Regions from separate parts of the Providencia rustigianii genome, predicted to be linked through region 2. Evidence: predicted binding sites of a transcription regulator. Region 2 holds the regulator's gene; each other region holds the start of a gene.

The links. The regulator LexA, encoded in region 2, represses DNA repair genes until DNA is damaged. The targets are predictions, from matches to a motif close to TNCTGTATGTACATACAGNA.
Region 1: the regulator LexA is predicted to act here: its motif matches at 2,579-2,598, upstream of sulA (SOS-induced cell division inhibitor SulA).
Region 3: the regulator LexA is predicted to act here: its motif matches at 3,967-3,986, upstream of mutH (DNA mismatch repair endonuclease MutH).

Annotation. Positions count from the first base shown of each region.
Region 1 covers NZ_LR134396.1:1,384,288-1,390,228, forward strand. Annotated here, with positions in the region: gene matP (macrodomain Ter protein MatP) at 22-483, shown strand; gene ompA (porin OmpA) at 624-1,685, opposite strand; gene sulA (SOS-induced cell division inhibitor SulA) at 2,040-2,561, opposite strand; gene EL244_RS06170 (TfoX/Sxy family DNA transformation protein) at 2,796-3,398, shown strand; gene yccS (YccS family putative transporter) at 3,469-5,619, opposite strand; gene helD (DNA helicase IV) at 5,743-5,941, shown strand, end outside.
Region 2 covers NZ_LR134396.1:504,178-510,118, forward strand. Annotated here, with positions in the region: gene plsB (glycerol-3-phosphate 1-O-acyltransferase PlsB) at 1-1,943, opposite strand, end outside; gene EL244_RS02285 (diacylglycerol kinase) at 2,069-2,443, shown strand; gene lexA (transcriptional repressor LexA) at 2,562-3,179, shown strand; gene zur (zinc uptake transcriptional repressor Zur) at 3,289-3,804, opposite strand; gene EL244_RS02300 (fimbrial protein) at 4,771-5,349, shown strand; gene EL244_RS02305 (fimbria/pilus outer membrane usher protein) at 5,442-5,941, shown strand, end outside.
Region 3 covers NZ_LR134396.1:2,744,716-2,750,656, reverse strand. Annotated here, with positions in the region: gene speB (agmatinase) at 1-843, shown strand, start outside; gene EL244_RS12655 (alpha/beta fold hydrolase) at 899-1,780, opposite strand; gene EL244_RS12650 (helix-hairpin-helix domain-containing protein) at 2,005-2,244, shown strand; gene EL244_RS12645 (TerC family protein) at 2,252-2,989, opposite strand; gene mutH (DNA mismatch repair endonuclease MutH) at 3,052-3,735, opposite strand; gene sgrR (HTH-type transcriptional regulator SgrR) at 4,301-5,941, opposite strand, start outside.

The sequences.
Region 1 (5,941 bases), 880 kb from region 2:
TGATTTTCTTCAGGAAAAATTATGAAATATCAGCAGCTTGAAAATCTTGAATGTGGCTGGAAATGGGAATATCTGGTAAAAAAATCCAGGGGTGGAGAAACAATCACCCGCTATATAGAGAGAAGTGCGGAGCAAGAAGCTATTGAGCTGTTGTTGAAAATGGAAAATAGCCCAGTGTCTGTATTGAAGTGGATTACAGATCATATGGATCCTCAGCTTGATAACCGCATGAAACAAAGTATCAGGGCGAGACGTAAACGTCATTTTAATGCGGAGCATCCACATACGCGGAAAAAATCTATCGATTTAAATTATTCGGTATGGCAGCGGCTGTCAAATCTTGCCTCAAAGCGTAATAAAACGCTTTCAGAGACGATTATTCAGTTAATTGAAGATGCTGAGCATAAAGATAAATATGAAAGCCAAATGAGTTTATTGAAGAACGATCTACAGGCGATCTTAGGGGAAACCAAAGAGAAGTAATGTGTATGTTAGGAGCCATGTAGTAAAATAATAATAAAAAGAGCGATAGATAGGTTGGAATTAAAAATTTCAATCAAAAAAAAACCCCAATAAATTGGGGTTTTTTATATTCAGTTCAAAATTCAAACTAGGGCTATAAATTAAGCGCCTGGTTGAGCTACAACTTCAGTTGTACCTTGAATTTCGATTTCAACGCGACGGTCTGGTGCTAAACATTCGATCAGAGCTGCACGACCTTTAACTGCGTCACATTTGTTACCAGTTACTGGATCTTCTTTACCACGACCTTCAGCAGCGATTGCGCTTGCTGGAACGCCTTTAGCAACTAAGTAATCTACTACTGACTGAGCACGTTTTTGTGACAGTGGCAGGTTGTAGTTTTGTGAACCGATACGGTCTGTGAAACCAACTACTAACACGCGACCTTGAGTTGGATCGATGTTGCTCAGTTCGTTGTACAGTTCGTTCAGCGCTTGCTGACCTTCTGGTTTCAGAGATGCTTTGTTGAAGTTAAACAGAACGTCTGAACGCAGAGTGAAACGTTTATTTTCAACAACTGGCGCTGCTGGCTCAGCAACAACTGCTGGAGCTACAACTGGAGTTGCTTCTTGACCGAAACGGTAAGCAAGACCAACGCTCAGCATGCCGTTGTCTGGGCTAACACCGATGTTGTCTTTGTCGCCCATACCGCTAACCCACTGGTAGTCTAAACGAGTTGCTAATTCTGGAGTAATAGCATACTCAACACCCAGTGCGTAAACTGGAGAAACGCCAGTGTCAGTTTCTTTACCTGAATTGTTAACTTTAGCTTCTGTACGGTAAACCATACCACCCAGACGTGTATAAACGTCTAAGTCTTCCATGATTGGATAGCTCAGTTTAGTAGTTAAAGACACACCCATTGAAGACACGCTTCCTGGGTTTTCGCCTTTATACTTCATTTTACCAAACCAGTCATAGCCCATTTCGAAGCCCATGTACTGGTTGTATTGGTAACCTGCGTACAGACCCGCACCTAATTGGTCACGAGTTTTTTTGCCGGTACCAACAGTATCACCAGCTTCATCAGTAAATTTAGCGTGCTCATAATGAGACCAACCTAATTTACCACCAGTATACCAAGTGTTATCTTTTGGAGCTGCTTGCGCAACAGTTGCAAACGCTGCAACCGCTACTGCTACCGCGATAGCTGTCTTTTTCATTTTTACGCCTCGTTATCATCCAATATTGGCTTGGCCTCGTGAGCCTTATTATTTGCCATTGGTTTAATTTAATTGCTAGGTTCAGCTGGCATTATCCACAAAAATTTACGAAAAGTAAAAAAATAATGCCATAAGCTTAACAGGCTAAAGTCTACAACGAACTCCAAAAGATACAAGTAGAGCCAGCAAGAAAGGTTAAAAAAAGTCTTTTTTTAGTGTAAAAATCATAGAGATATATATATTTTGGCTATAATCCTAATGTATTCTATCCAATTGATCTACAATGCTTTTTAGTGTTGTTTTTACTTAAATATTACAAAAGGTAAAGTTTGGTAAGATAAATCTTATTCTGAATTAATGATAGCTTCTAGAATGAATCTTTAAATGATTTTGTGGTCTTAGCTCCGTCGTAGCCATATTATAATTTTTTTCTGGGCGCATGATGAATCCGATAGAATGACCTTCTTTGGCAGCGGCTTGCAAAAGAATAAAATCTTGTTCATTTATTTTTGGCAACCATCCTAATACGACGCTGTAATTACCACTTCTCAAAGCTTTTTCCATGGCATCAACAGAGTTAATTGAGTGTATTTGATTAAGTTGCATGATTTTATTAACCGGAAGACCTGCTTGTTCTAACCAATTCTTACTTAATTTCTTATTAGGGCTTAACCACAGTAACCAGCGTGATTGAATACCAAGCTGACGTAGCATTGGCAGCAGTATACAGTCCATAATTGGGTGCTGTTCATCATACACCAATTCACTAACCATACCTTGTTGCATTGAGTCGCTTACATTACCCGTAGATGGGATCGCTTGCGTATAACTATTAAGAGAATGTTCTGTAGTGTTGTTCCAAGAATAGATACTCATAATTCACCTCGTTACAATGCTGTATGAACATACAGTAACTGTATATTTATCCAATATCAAGGCTATTTTTACAAAGCGCTTCGCAACTTTGGGGTTTTTATCTGAGTTATGCTTGGCATTTATGACTGAAACTCTCAAAATTAAGAGGTCGTAATTGTTTGTAAAAGCAAAGAGTTTTATCGTTTATTTTTTCAAGGAAGATGGTGATTTTGGTAACAGAAGGAACTGAGAAATATGTCATTACAGAAGGAAAAAAATTCTCTTTTACAAGAAACGCTGAAGCAATTTGGTGAGTTAAAAAAGAGAAATCATTTTGGTGGATACTGCTTATGTATCAACAATATTTTAGTAGGACTGGTATTAGATGGGCAATTTTATGTGCGGGGATGTTTGTTTGCTCGAAGTTATTTTGAGTCAGTAGGCTTAAACCGTCTGATATACAGCAAAAAAGGGGTTCCATTAGAGTTACGTTATTATCAATTACCTGAGAATGCTTGGTCAAATGTGGAAATATTGAGTCATATTATTGAATTGGCTTATCGTTCAGCACATGAAGAAGCGCAAAAGAAAGCATCAGCAACGGTACGTATCAAAGATCTTCCCAATATGAATATGTCGATGGAGCGTGCATTAGGTAAAATAGGAATATTTCGTGCTGAAGAGCTCGTCATGATAGGGGCAAAAGCCTGTTTTTTAAAGCTTAAACAACATGGAAAACAAACTCTAAGTGTTAAGTTATTAATAGGATTAGCGGCTGCAATAGAGGGATGTCACAGCGAAGTTTTACCTGTTCGAGCAAAGCAAGAGTTGATCAAATGGTTTAATAACGTGAGTTAGTGCTTAGTAGGTACAAAAGGAGCGGGTATATCGTCTTATTAGGATTTTAATACCCGCTCATCAGTTTATTTTATGACAAACTAATTTGTTGAATCATGGATTTTATTTCAGGGATTAGCTCAACCAGTAGTTTGGTTTGTTCCATGATAAGTATAGTTTTTTCATCATCGTCACTGGAAATATGGTCAATCCTATTTAGCAGGCTTTGTCTCAAATGTTCTGATTTTTCATCCACAATCGCAGGGTCTAGAGAGGTCACTTGGATTGAGGATTCAATATAGCAAATCGCATCATTCAATAACGCTAAATTATCTTCATTGTGCATTTTTTCCCGATGGGCGCCGAGTGCAGAGATATAGCTCAATAGGGTATGGTTTAAGCATAATAAACGGAATGCTTGTTCTTGTGTGATTTGGTATGACTTAGGATCTGAAGCCATATTAGACACAATAGACGCAAATTCAGCATCGTTATTATGAGCATCACGTCTGGCAACACGGTATTCCAAGCTATTGTCTTTTCCTTGGTAATATTGTTGTAAAATGGCATCTAGATAGCGGCAGTTACTGTCCATGGTTTTTTGTACAACTTGGGGTAATTGGCGAAATTTCCAATCGGGCCAGATAAAGCTCACGGCAAGTAATGCAATAAAACAGCCAATAAGAGTATCAATGACTCTTGGAAGAGCGACGTCAAATCCTTCACCCAGCAAATTGAAGCAAAATAAAACCAGCAAGGTAATGAATAGGGTTGCTTGCGCATATTGGCTGCTACGAAACATAAAAAATAACAAACCGCTGACCACGATTAAGGTTAACTGACCTTCGATGGAAGGAACAATATTCAGAAGTGGTAATCCAATTAGAATACCTAATAGAGTACCAACAATCCGCATAGCAAGTCGCCGTTTAGTCGCACTATAGTTTGGCTGACAAACAAACAAGCTAGTCAGTAATATCCAATATCCTTTTTCAATATTAAATAACTGAATGATGGCGTAGCCTGTGCATAGCAATACTGACATCCTGACCGCATGTCGAAATAGCGATGATTTTGGCGTCAAGTGATGTTTAATTCGTGTGACTATATCCTTGAAACCAGACAGTGACTCATCTGAAAGTTGCTCGATTTGCTTACTGTTTTGCTGCCATTCAATTTGCCCTAAACTCAGTCCTTTTAGCTGGACGTCAATTCCTTTCAAATTATTGAGTAGATTCCGCAGAGCCTTAATTTCATGTAATTCAGGTGATTGCTTTTGTAATAGTTGTAATGAATTTTCAATATAAGCAAAAGTGCGTTCAAAACGTGGATTGTGTTGATACTGTTTGCGCCATAAAACGGACTGTGCGATTTGCTGGCATGCTCTAGCTTGCATCGTCATTAAGCGTTGAAATCGAAATAGAATATCGCAGTGACGTAAGCGGCGACTTAATTGTTGATACTGTATATGGGATGAGCTAGCTCGTTCATGAATATCTTGGGCAACAAAATAATATTGTAATGTAGTACGGGTTCCTTTTTGCCCTCTGTCACCTTTCAAACGACTTAATAGTGATATTTTAGCTTGATTCATTGTGCTGATAAGGGTGCTATTCACGAGCGCTAAATCATAGATAGATTGCTGGTAGTCATCTTCTAGATCAGGGTCAAATAAGTTAGCTTTTGCATCAAGATAAGCGGATAACTGTTGGTAACATTGTGCTATCGCATCCTGCAGTGGACGAACTGGAAATAGGATATGACCAATGAGCGTTAAAATGTTGAACCAAATTGCGCCTGTCAGCAATAAGATAGGCTGTTGATACCAAGTCTCAAATATGGGTACGCCCAACATGGTGTAGATAGCGATCAGCAATGCACCAAACGCGATAGTTGCATATCGTTGGCCAAGAGCACCGAGCAGAATAAATCCACAGGTGGAAACTGCTAATCCCAAAAAGAAAAACAGAGGATAAGGAAAGAGCAATTCAATAGAAACTGAGGCGATAAAAAAACAAAATAGCGTGATAATTAAATTCTTTATTCTACCTGTTAGTCTATCATCTAGATCTGTGAGTGCAGCAGCAACGACCCCTAACGTTAAAGGGATGGTCACTTTTGGCTCTAGCCCTAATAGCCATGGAACCAAGGTGGTGCCTGTCAGAGCTATTAGTATTCGGATATAATATAGAATATGGCTGTTATATAGCACACGGCGATAACTCGTCAGCAGCGTTAGCACAAAATACCTCAATGGTGAAACAAATCCCTAACTACATAGAATAACGTGTTTACGTAGAATAAAAAACTATTAGCAATTATGCTTTAATTATTTTCACAAATGATTTACTCAGGTGCAGAACGTATGGAACTGAAATCGACACAGATTGGACAGCGCCTGGCTCAGCATCCCTATAATCGGGTTCGCTTACTGAATGCAGGCATCGAAGTTAGTGGTGATAACCACAAATATCTCATCCCATTCAATGAATTAATTGATATTCGTTGTAAGCGAGGGATCGTTTGGGGGGAGTTAGAATTTGAGATTATCAATGAACAAGTTG
Region 2 (5,941 bases):
GGGTAAATCAGCCCAACCTGCTGGTGGATTTCTTGGCGACTAATTTGCTCATGATGCAGAACAATACTGGAAATCAGTGATGGTAGAACCAGTAAGTGATGGATATTATTACGATAGTAAGTCATCAAGACGGCATTTTCGCGAGGCAGAATAATAATATCCCCCATGCTGTCTTTTTCGACTTCGAATTTATCCATTTGCAGTGCATGTTCGAGAAGCTCTTCAGCCGTTTTATTTGGCGTCGTTGCATCTGCGGTATAAGGCACATTACGCAGTAATTGCAGGTAGCAATCCACTTGTTCAATCAGTTGTTCACGGGTAAGTGAGCGCTGACGTGATGCCAATAATGCTGTCGCACATAAGTTGATTGCGTTAGCGGCGGCAGCATTATTGATATTGACCATAATGTTATCTGCTAAGCTACTCACGGTTGGGTTTAACCAACTTGGACGCTGAGGCTCAATAGGGTCGATAGATTCACGCCAATTAGGTACGCGATTATTTAAGTATTGCGGTAATGAAATAGGTTGCCCGAAATTCACATAACCTTGACCTAAATTGCGAAGTTTACGCAAACCGCGGATCATCGAGATAAAGCCTTCTTTCTCTTTTTCCGCACCGCGTAATTCTTTGGCGTAAGTACCTACTTCCATAACATGCTCATAGCCAATATAGATAGGCACGATGGTAATTGGGCGAGAATCCCCGCGTAGCATGGCTTGCAACGTCATCGATAAAGTACCGGTTTTCGGTTGCAGTAAGCGACCTGTGCGGGAGCGCCCACCTTCGACAAAGTATTCAATGGAATAGCCGCGAGCAAATAACTCACTGAGATACTCACGAAAAATAGTCGAGTAAAGCTTATTACCTTTGAAAGTTCGGCGAATAAAGAATGCACCAAGGCGGCGGAATATCGGACCTGCTGGCCAGAAATTGAGGTTGATCCCCGCTGCGATATGTGGAGGAACTAGCCCTTGGTGATACAGAACATACGAGAGCAACAGATAGTCCATATGACTACGGTGAGATGGCACATACACAATTTCATGACCATCTTGAGCCAATTGGCGAACGCGCTCTGCATGCTGAACATTGATGCCTTGATACAGGCGATTCCAAGTCCAGCTAAGTACGCGGTCACTCAGACGAACAGCTTCGTAAGAAAAGTTGGCAGCAATTTCTTCCATCATCGCCACTGCATTTTGCTGGGCTTTTTGTAATGGAATTTTTTTGCTGCGGGCCTCATCTTCAACGGCTTTTTCAATCGCTTTTGAAGCGAGAAGCTTATTGAAGAGCTCATAGCGAACAGGTAGTTTAGGTCCTACGGCCGCCAAGCGCTGGCGGGAATAGTGGATACGAGCCACTCGAGCGAGTTTATTCGCAATAATCGTATCTGTACCATGCTCTTGCGCCATTTTCCCCAATGAGATACTGGGTGAAAAACGGACGAAGCTATCACGACCTAACCATAGGATAGCAAAGAATTTTTGAACACCATTTAGGAGTTTCAGTGGTGCAGGCTTATGACCTTCACGACCCGGTGAACGACCGAACATGACGGAGGCCGGTAGCATCTGGATATCAAGATTTGGGTTATTCTTATGTAAATCTAGATACGCATGGAATACTTTCACTGACTCTTTACGTGGATCTGGTGAATAGTAGCGAAAAACTCTCGGACCATCATCAATAAAGACGTAGGCTGGAAGTTTTGTTCCATTAATGTCGTTATCGACCAGCGGATCAGGAAGACCGATGGCTAAACATTGGTGTCGTAATGTTAGCAAGTCAGACTTTGAATGGTATGGCAATACGTAGAGAGTTGGCTTGTTAGTATCAAGCTGCAGCTCTGCGATTGGGTCTGACGGAATTAGTTTACTTTTTACCAATAATTTTAGTGGTAAATTCAACATGTTGTAATATATTTTACGCCATAGTGACATAAATGATTATAGCCTCTTGTTAAAAATGCTGCGTGATCATACCAGAAAGCAGCGTTCAGATCTGTTATCGATAATTCACTTTGACCGCAAAAGTTGATTATTGTTTAGAAATTTAAGGAAAAAATATGGCAAGTGAAACCAAGGGATTTACACGCGTTATTAAAGCAGCTGGATACTCTCTTAAGGGTTTAAAAGCTGCATGGGTCAATGAAGCCGCGTTTAGACAGGAAGCAGTTGCTGCTATCATAGCGATAATTATAGCTTTTTATTTGGATGTTAGCCAAATAGAGCGGATTTTATTGATTGGCTCAGTGGTGCTTGTTGCCATTGTCGAGCTAATTAATAGCGCTATTGAAGCGGTAGTTGACCGAGTGGGGACTGAATATCATGAACTCTCTGGGCGGGCAAAAGATATTGGTTCAGCAGCGGTTTTTGTGACTATCGGTTTAGCACTGTTTATTTGGGCAACCATTTTATGGTCACGTTATTTTGCCGTTTAATGATGAAAACACAGAAATATCAGTAAAAAATGCGGATATTGAGTGATTTAACGGTTCCCAATCCCTATTTACCTGTATATACTCACAGTTTGACTGTATAAACAAACAGGGGAATGGAATGAAAGCACTGACGGCTCGACAACAGCAGGTTTACAATCTGGTGCGTGACCACATTTCGCAGACAGGTATGCCACCGACTCGCGCTGAAATAGCAGCAAGCCTTGGTTTTCGTTCGCCTAATGCGGCAGAAGAACATTTAAAGGCCTTAGCGCGTAAAGGGGTTATCGAAATTGTCTCTGGTGCTTCCAGAGGAATTCGTCTGCTTTTAGAAGAATCTAATGATGATATTGGGTTGCCTCTCATTGGCCGAGTTGCTGCCGGTGAACCATTACTCGCTGAAGAACATATCGAAAGCCATTATCACGTTGACCCAGAATTATTTAAACCACATGCGGATTTTTTACTGCGCGTGAATGGCATGTCAATGAAAGATATTGGAATTATGGACGGTGATTTATTAGCAGTACACAAAACCCAGAATGTCCATAATGGACAGGTTGTTGTTGCTCGTATTGAAGATGAAGTTACCGTAAAACGCTTTAAGCAGCAGGGTAATCGCGTTGAGCTGATTGCAGAAAATCCAGAGTTTGCACCTATTATTGTTGATTTACGTCAGCAGAATTTTACCATTGAAGGTTTGGCTGTTGGGGTTATTCGCAACGGTGATTGGTATTGATGTTGAATGATTGAGTCTGGAAGCAGACTCAATAGTTTTTAAATTTCTCTTCTTCTATATAGCTTCCTTTATATAGAAAGACGTTACTTCTCTTTTTTTCTCTTCTTTATTACTTCTTTTTTAAATTTATCGGTATCTGATGGTCGTGACCGCAATGTGCGTGATCCTGGCAAATTGCAGTTTCATAGCAATTTTTGCATAGGCCATGATTTTCAACAACGGTATGCCTTAGATGAAAATGATGCTTTTCCGCTAAATCCATAATCGCTTCTTCAATTGCCACGCCGTCACTTTCCGTTACATTCCCACAGTTATCGCAAATTAGCATTACAGAAGTATGGCTTGGATTATCAACGTGATGACAGACGATGTAGCTGTTGGTTGATTCAATTTTGTGGATAAAGCCTTGTTCCATCAGAAATTCAAGACCACGATAAACGGTAGGTGGCTTTGCCTGCGGTTCTATTTCACGCAATAAATCCAGTAGGTCATATGCACTGATGGCCCGAGACTGCTGAGCAATTAAACGTAATACCGTTTCTCTTTGTGGGGTCAAACGAACGCCTTTGGACTCACAAATACGTTTGGCTGTTGCAAGTAACATATCTGCACTCATTTTTTTCATTAACTTGACTCCACAGGATAGGCTTAAATGTTTATTTCTCCTCAGTCTATCATAATTTTTGTATCTGTTGAGGTTGAAATGATTAGAGAAAGTCTACTCTTTTTAAGTAGAAAACAGTTTTTAGCTAATAAATAAAAAAGATAATAAATAAATGGTAAATATTCTCGTAGAGAAAAGTATTTTTATTTTAAATATATTGTTAATAGCTACATTTTTTTAAAAAAAATGAGTTTTAAATTTAACCGACGCGAAACATTTTTTGAAATTTTTAGTTACTATTTGAGATAAATTTTAATTGAGACTTATCCTACCAGTGATTTTTCTTGGAGTTATTGATAGTGAGTTATTGGTCATGATTTCACTTAAATTCTTTAATTTTTACTTTTAATTATTTTTTTATCTATAAATCATCTTAAATATAGATTTTTATATTTCCTGTGTATTTTGTTTATTTTGTAATATTTATTCATTTTTCTAAATATAAAATGAAGTGTTCATATAAATATTTCTAAGTAATTCATTTATTCTGTAGGTCTTCTCACCAAAATCTATTTTTATATCTATTATTTACAAGATTCCAGAAGATAACTCTAATTAAACTCTGTATTTGAGTCGATTTTGACAACAAATATCACATATGTAGAATTGACATCAGAAAACATCACAAGGTAGTTATCAGAATTCATTTGGTGTTCTATATCAATTTTAATTAATTAATGAATGACTCAGTAATTAATTTAGACGTGAGAATGTTGGCTTAATGAGTTTTGTTTTTTAAATCACATAAATGAGATGGAGCTCGTTTATATAAAAAATCTCTAACCTGAATGAAATTCATCAAGTAGGAAAGCTAGAGGAATTTTCAAGGGTGCACTGCTTAAGTAAATAGACTTAATTTTGCATCAGTGAAAACAGGAAAGAGAAAAAGAGAAATAGCAGTTCCTACTCATTTAAAGGAAAACTTTTATGAAACTGAATAAATTAGCATTAACTCTAGGTTTAGGTTTAGGTGTTGGCGTTTCTGGTGCTGCTTTAGCTGCTGATCCAGTAGAAAGCTCACAAGGTGAAATCCGTTTTACTGGTTTCATTAACGACGTTCCATGTTCAATCGATGCTGACAACCTGAAGCAATTAGTTGAATTCGGCGAAATCGCGTTACACGAACTGACTTCTAACCAATTCCGTTCAGACAGCAAAGCGTTCGATATCGTTCTGAAAAACTGCTCTACTGAAACTTATAAAAACGCAAAAATCACATTTACTGGTTCTACAGTAAACGGTTTCACTGGCTTCACAGGTGACTTACTGGGCTTAGGCGGTAAAGTTAAAAACGCTGGTATCGTAATCACTAACGGCGCTGACAAAATCGTTGAATTCGGTAAAGCATTCCCAGGTACTGGTGACGGCTACGCGTTAAACAATGGTGACGGTTCACAAACTACTCTGCACTTCGCAGCGTACGTTAAAGGTAACGAAGATCCAACTCAAAAAGCTACAACAGGTCGTTTTGACACTGTAGCTAACTTCAAAATTGTTTACCAATAATAGTCAGTTTCTATAGAGAACAATATGGCGTAGTTATACGCCATATTTCTTATATCGTCTTCACTGTATTTATTTGTATAGGCGCATAGTTAATGAAAAGCATGAAGCTAAATCTAATTACAAAATTAATGCTTTTAATGTTAACGCCAATGGTTGCATTCTCTGAAGAGGCCGTTGATTTTAACACCGACTTCATTGATTCTGAAGGTAAAGAAAATGTTGACTTCAGTAAGTTCTCTCACGCCAACTATGTCCCTCCTGGGGATTACTCTTTAGCGATTGAAGCGAACCGCGCTAAAGTTTCTATGGAACAACCTATCACCTTTTTTAATCCTAATTACGACGATAAAGTTTCGTTGGCATGTATCACGCCTGAAATTTATGCATTATTGGGATTAAAAAAGGAGTGGGATAGCCAAGTCAAATGGCTAGATGATGGAAAATGTTTGGATATTCGTTCAGTTCCGGATATGACCATTCAAGGAGATTTGGCAAAGAACGTTGTACAGTTCAATATTCCTCAGGCCTACATGGAGTACTCAGACCCTGATTGGGACCCACCATCTCGTTGGGATGACGGGATCATGGGTGC
Region 3 (5,941 bases), 1.6 Mb from region 2:
AATTTTCAACCATACAGCTCTGATGCTGATTGGGTGATCACGGGTGTTCCATTTGATATGGCGACTTCAGGTCGTGCTGGTAGCCGTCATGGACCTGCGGCAATTCGCCAAGTTTCTACAAATCTGGCATGGGAAAGCCATCGCTGGCCGTGGGATTTCAAACTCAAAAATAAGTTAAATGTGGTTGATTGCGGTGATGTGGTTTTTGCTTTCGGTGATGCGCAAGATATGTGCGATAAGCTACAAGCCCACACGGAAAAACTTCTGGAATCCGGCAAGCGCTGCTTAACCTTTGGGGGCGATCACTTTGTTACGTTGCCGCTGCTGCGCGCTCACGCTAAACATTTCGGTAAAATGGCGCTTGTCCACTTTGATGCTCATACCGATACTTACGGTAATGGCAGCCTGTATGACCATGGAACTATGTTCTATCATGCACCTAAAGAAGGTTTGATTGACCCAAATCATTCAGTGCAAATTGGTATCCGTACGGAGCACGATACTGACAACGGTTTCACCGTATTAGATGCGGCTCAAGCGAACGATCGTGGTGTTGATGACATGGTTGCTCAAATCAAACAGATCGTTGGAGATATGCCTGTTTATCTGACATTTGATATTGACTGTCTGGATCCTGCATTTGCACCTGGAACAGGTACGCCAGTGATTGGTGGTTTAACGTCTGATAAAGCATTGAAGCTACTGCGCGGCATTAAATCTCTGAATATTGTTGGGATGGATGTGGTGGAAGTTGCACCTGCTTATGACCAGTCTGAAATCACTGCGCTCGCTGCGGCGACGATTGCATTGGAATTGTTGTATATCCAAGCTTCTAAAAAATAATCGTTAAATCGATATTAAAAATGGCGCCGCAATCTAATGATTAGGCGCCGTTTTTTTATGCTCTAATACTGTGTTGTTTTAGGTGAGCCAAGATAGAGTAAGCTTGAGTCCACAGCACTGCACCTCCTTCATTGGAAAACAGGAAATGCTCACTATCTGGGAAGCGTTGAGCCAATGTTTTACCAAAATCAGGGGAGTGAACCGCGCTGACATCTAATTCGCCATACCATAAGGCTACTGGGCAGCGGATGACTTCAGGCGTAAATTGCCATGGTTGTAAGGCGATGAGCAAATCTTGAACATAGCCAAGATTCCCTTGCACAAAAGCCCGCTCCATACACTCGCTATAAGCTTCTAGAAAATGTTCTTCACTGTAGATTTGTTGATCGATTTCAGCGCTACAATTGAGGATAAATGCCAGTAGCCATTGGGACGTCACATTTCGCATTAGCCAATCAGATAATGAATCAGGAGTCTTAATTGCTTGTTCCTGCATATTAATCACATCTTTTTTGAGTTGTTTTTTTATGGCTGGAAAATCAAACTGATCTTGTCCTGAAACTAATGATAAAGAAATGGGAGAACAATAGTAGGCTAATGCCATTGCAAATACGGCGCCCTGAGAAAAACCGATGACAGAAAAATCTTGAATATTTTGAGCAGTGAGTAGCTGCTGAATATCTTGGGCAAAACGGGATAAGGATTTAAATTCATCTTGTGTCGATTGACCCAAGCCCGCGCGCTCTGGGGTAATTAAGCGAATATTGAGTTCATCAAGACGGTCAATACCAAAACCAAGAATGCCGCTCATTCCTGCCCCTGTACAGAATACTACAGGAAAGCCCTGCTCAGGACCTGCTTCATACCAACACAGTGTGCGTCCATCGGACAATTTCATCGACATATGGCGCGTGTTGGTGATTTTATTGCTATACATTATGAATACCTGCAAGATAGTATTTTCTAGTGCGACATTTCGGTATTTATCGCAAAGTCATCAATGACTTTTATGATTATCTAATTTCAAATTGCGAATAATGAGCACGTAGGGAGCACAATTTGAGGAAGTATAAGACCTATAATAGGATTTTAAATTAATAAATAGGTTAATTGCAAAATATACGCTCAATTACCGTGATTTTACAGACAAAAGGGAGTTACATGTCATTTTCCGAAGAAGAAAAACAGCTTTTATTGTCAGTTAAAGGTGTTGGACCGATGGTGATTAGTCGACTGGAACAAATGGGATTCTCATCTTTACAACAACTCAGTGATGCTTCTTATGAGGAAATATTGATTTCCGGAGCGGCATTAACAGGATCTAGTTGTTGGAAAAATAGCCCTCAAGCGAAAAAGGCAGTTGAAGGCGCGATTGCCGCAGCAAAAAGCGCCTTACTTTAGGATGACATTATTGCTGTTTCTGTTTTTGTTTCATTTTCCATTTTTTACTGCGCAGAATATTGAGCATCTGCACTGACATGGAGAAGAACATAGCAAAGTAGATATAACCTTTAGATACGTGAATTTGTACACTTTCGAGTATCAAGGTAAAGCCCACTAAAATGAGGAAAGACAGCGCAAGGATTTTTACCGATGGGTATCTATCTACAAATTCACCAATTGGTTTGGCTGCAAACATCATAATCAGTACCGCGATGATCACCGCTGCCATCATGATAACGAGGTGATCAGATAAGCCAACCGCAGTAATCACTGAGTCAAGGCTAAAGATAATATCAAGTATGGCAATTTGGACGATCGCGCCCCAAAATGAACTCACTTTTTTCTGTAGCAAGTTCTCATCATCTTCGCCTTCAATAGTATCAAAAATTTCCTGACTGGACTTCCAAATCAAGAAAAGTCCCCCAGCAAATAAAATTAAATCTCTAGCGGAGATAGCATGCTCTGCAAAGGTAAATAATGGTGTCGTTAAACGAGCTAACCACGCGATAGACGCTAATAGCGCTAAGCGCATTCCCATTGCGGCGATGAGCCCGATACGCCTTGCACTATTTTGCTGATGAGCTGGGAGTTTGCTGACCACGATACTTAAGAAAATAATATTATCGATCCCTAACACCACTTCCAAGATTGTTAAGGTTGCTAATGCCATCCAAGCATTGGGATCTAAAAACCACTCAAACATCTTTATGCCTTCAAAATTGAGTAAATAATCGTCTGCTACGATTCAGGCGATGCCTTGACGAATTAACCGAGATTAAAATGTCGCGCTAATAATGGACCTGTAAAATCTTTTTTTAAATAAAAACCTCTGGGTAACGTCATAATGGGTTGCCCAAATTCACCAACACCTTCAGTTAAGGCTCTATTATTCGCCGCTTTGGGTCTAATTTGTAATACCTGCCCATGGCGAGCGGTGATGGTTTCAACTTTACCGAGCACGATAAGATCCATCAATTCCTCCCAATCTTGGCGCAGTAATTGCTCTTCAAGGGGAGAAGGGCTCCAGATTAATGGATTAGCGACTCGCCGCTCGGCGAGAGGAATTTGACGCTCTCCTTCTATCGGAAACCACAATATTCGAGACAGTTTACGTCGCACATGGCTGTTTTCCCATGTAAGCCCACTATTTCCAGTTAATGGAGCGACGGAGACAAATGTGGTTTCTAGGGGATTACCATGACGGTCTATCGGAATCGTTTTCAGTTCAATTCCGATATCAGCAAAATCTTGTTCAGCCTTGCTTCCTGCGGTAGCACCTAAAAAGTACTCCAGCAGTGTGCCAACCCATCCTTTATCCCGTTTGAGGTTAGGAGGTATAGCAATGCCTGCGATATTCGCGAGTTCGCCGAGAGTGTATCCTGCTAGTGCTTGAGCCCTTTCTAGCAGAGCCGTTTCATTTTCAGGTGGCAAAGGTGGTGTAAAAGACATAGAAAGTTTAATTTTTGTTTAAAAAATAGACAATAAAATAACCGCTGAGTAAGTGAATTATAACACTGATTGTTAGACTTGTTTAACTAACTGATATACTTACCAATATTAACTAATCATGGTCTGGGGAATGAAATATTTTTAGGGTTATCCAAATTCATCCCAAGATAATCACAGGATCTTGCACTAGGTTATCCACAGGATTTCTGGATAACTGTGAAAAATTAGGATTACTGTGTGAATTTACAGCCTTGACTATCGTAATTTGTTGAACTTGATCACAGAAATAGACTAACTTAAGTACATTCCTTGTGGATAAATCAGACGTTGCTTGATCTTTGTTCAGTTAGACTCCTAAACAATAATAGGTCAAAAATCCACAGTGGATAATTGCCATTAAATCTTTTTAATCTAATGATTTTATTGTATTTATTAAATCCTTTCTTTTTTTATTAAAAAATAACATTTAGGATATGCCCTGATTACTATCTGGTTGTTAACATGGATATCCACAGAAAAAGTGAATAAAATTCATCTCACTCACTTTAGCTGTTTATAACTATCATCAATTCTGTGTATTATCTTCAGAAGGTTTAAACCAAGCGGACTTAAAGTCAAACCAACCAAACGTATTCATGCGTACACCTCGCATTGTTTTTTGACCTTGTAACTCCAACCAATGATGAAAAATAGGGTGGAAAACTTGTGAATCAATCAGGCTTTCACACCAAGACTCGACATCCAAGGCTTGCTGCCGCCATTGCTGCAATTCATTCTCTAAGTTTTGATTGAGACACTGGCGCAATAATGGCATTTCATACAGAGTGGCAAAAATAGAAAACTCTAGAGGCTTATAAAAATTGGCGGTGGATAACCAAATATCACTGTTCGCATTTCCATTAAACCAATCATCATAGTCCACAATATTGATTTTCAGTTCGACACCTTGGGTCTGTAGAACCCGTTTCATGATCTGGCTGATAGCAAAAAATTCATGGTGATGGCGGTAAAACGTGACGGTTAATTCGGTCAGATCTTTAGGTTTGGTGCGTTGAGATAACATTTTACTGTGGTGCCAATGGAGCAATAATCCATATGCGGGCGCCCAATGGCGTTGATAAAAAGATTCACAATGGGCGAGTAGATTAACGGGTGTTAAAAAGCTGCATAACCATTTACGTATATCTTCCCGCTGAGATAGTTCGGAACGCTGGTCGAACAAGAGAAAATAGCAACCTTCCTCCATTCTGCTCTCTAAGGAATCATTATGGCGTTTATCTCCATCCATTTTCAATGTAGTACAAACCATTTGCTCAGAAAGGTCTGGTACCACCCAAATAGTCACTTCATCCAGTAAGGCTCGATACCCAAAATAGCGGTCAAAGGCTTGGATTGTCAGCTTTTGCGAGGTATTAATTTCCACTTGATATGGACCGGTTCCAATAGGACATTGGCTGAAGTTATTCAATGTTTCCCATTCTTTAGGCAGGATTGCTGCATGAGGACTGCCTAATAACCAAGGAAACTGTTTATCGGGATGACTAAGTTTTATATCAATCACATAAGGTTGGGAGGATGTGACCGATTGGATATGAGAGAATAATGGCCAATGCTGTTTTAAACGCATTAATGAATGAATAATATCATCAACTTGCATCTCGCGACCATGATGAAAAAAGATGGCAGGGCGTAGGTAGAACCGCCAATGTTGATCACTCATCGCTTGCCAGTGATGGGCTATCCCATTTTCGACTTCCCCTTTTTCCTCATTTAGATGAGTTAGCCCATTAAATATTTGGCTCATGAGATGAATTTCTGAGCGGCGCATTGGGGTGCCGGGTAATAAATTTGGAAAATTGCGATAATAAATAATACGTAATAGGTTTTTACCCTGCCGATAGCTACGCTCTAGTTCGGAGAGCACCATTTGGCGAATAGTTTCTTTGTCCCCAACCAGTGCGACTAACTTATCAATACTTTCTTCTTTTAATAATTGTTCTGCTTGGGCCTGCTGTAGCTCTAACCCATTGATATGGAATATCAGATTGGAGCGTTTTCCTCGACCCGCTTCTGCTTGCCAACTGATCCAACCGTGGGACTGCATGTTATTCAGTAACGTGCGGACATGTCGGCGTGAGCAAAACAAAATATCAGAAAGGTGCTGCAAGGTGGTTTCACTGTTTTTTCCCTGAAAATGTTGCCATAG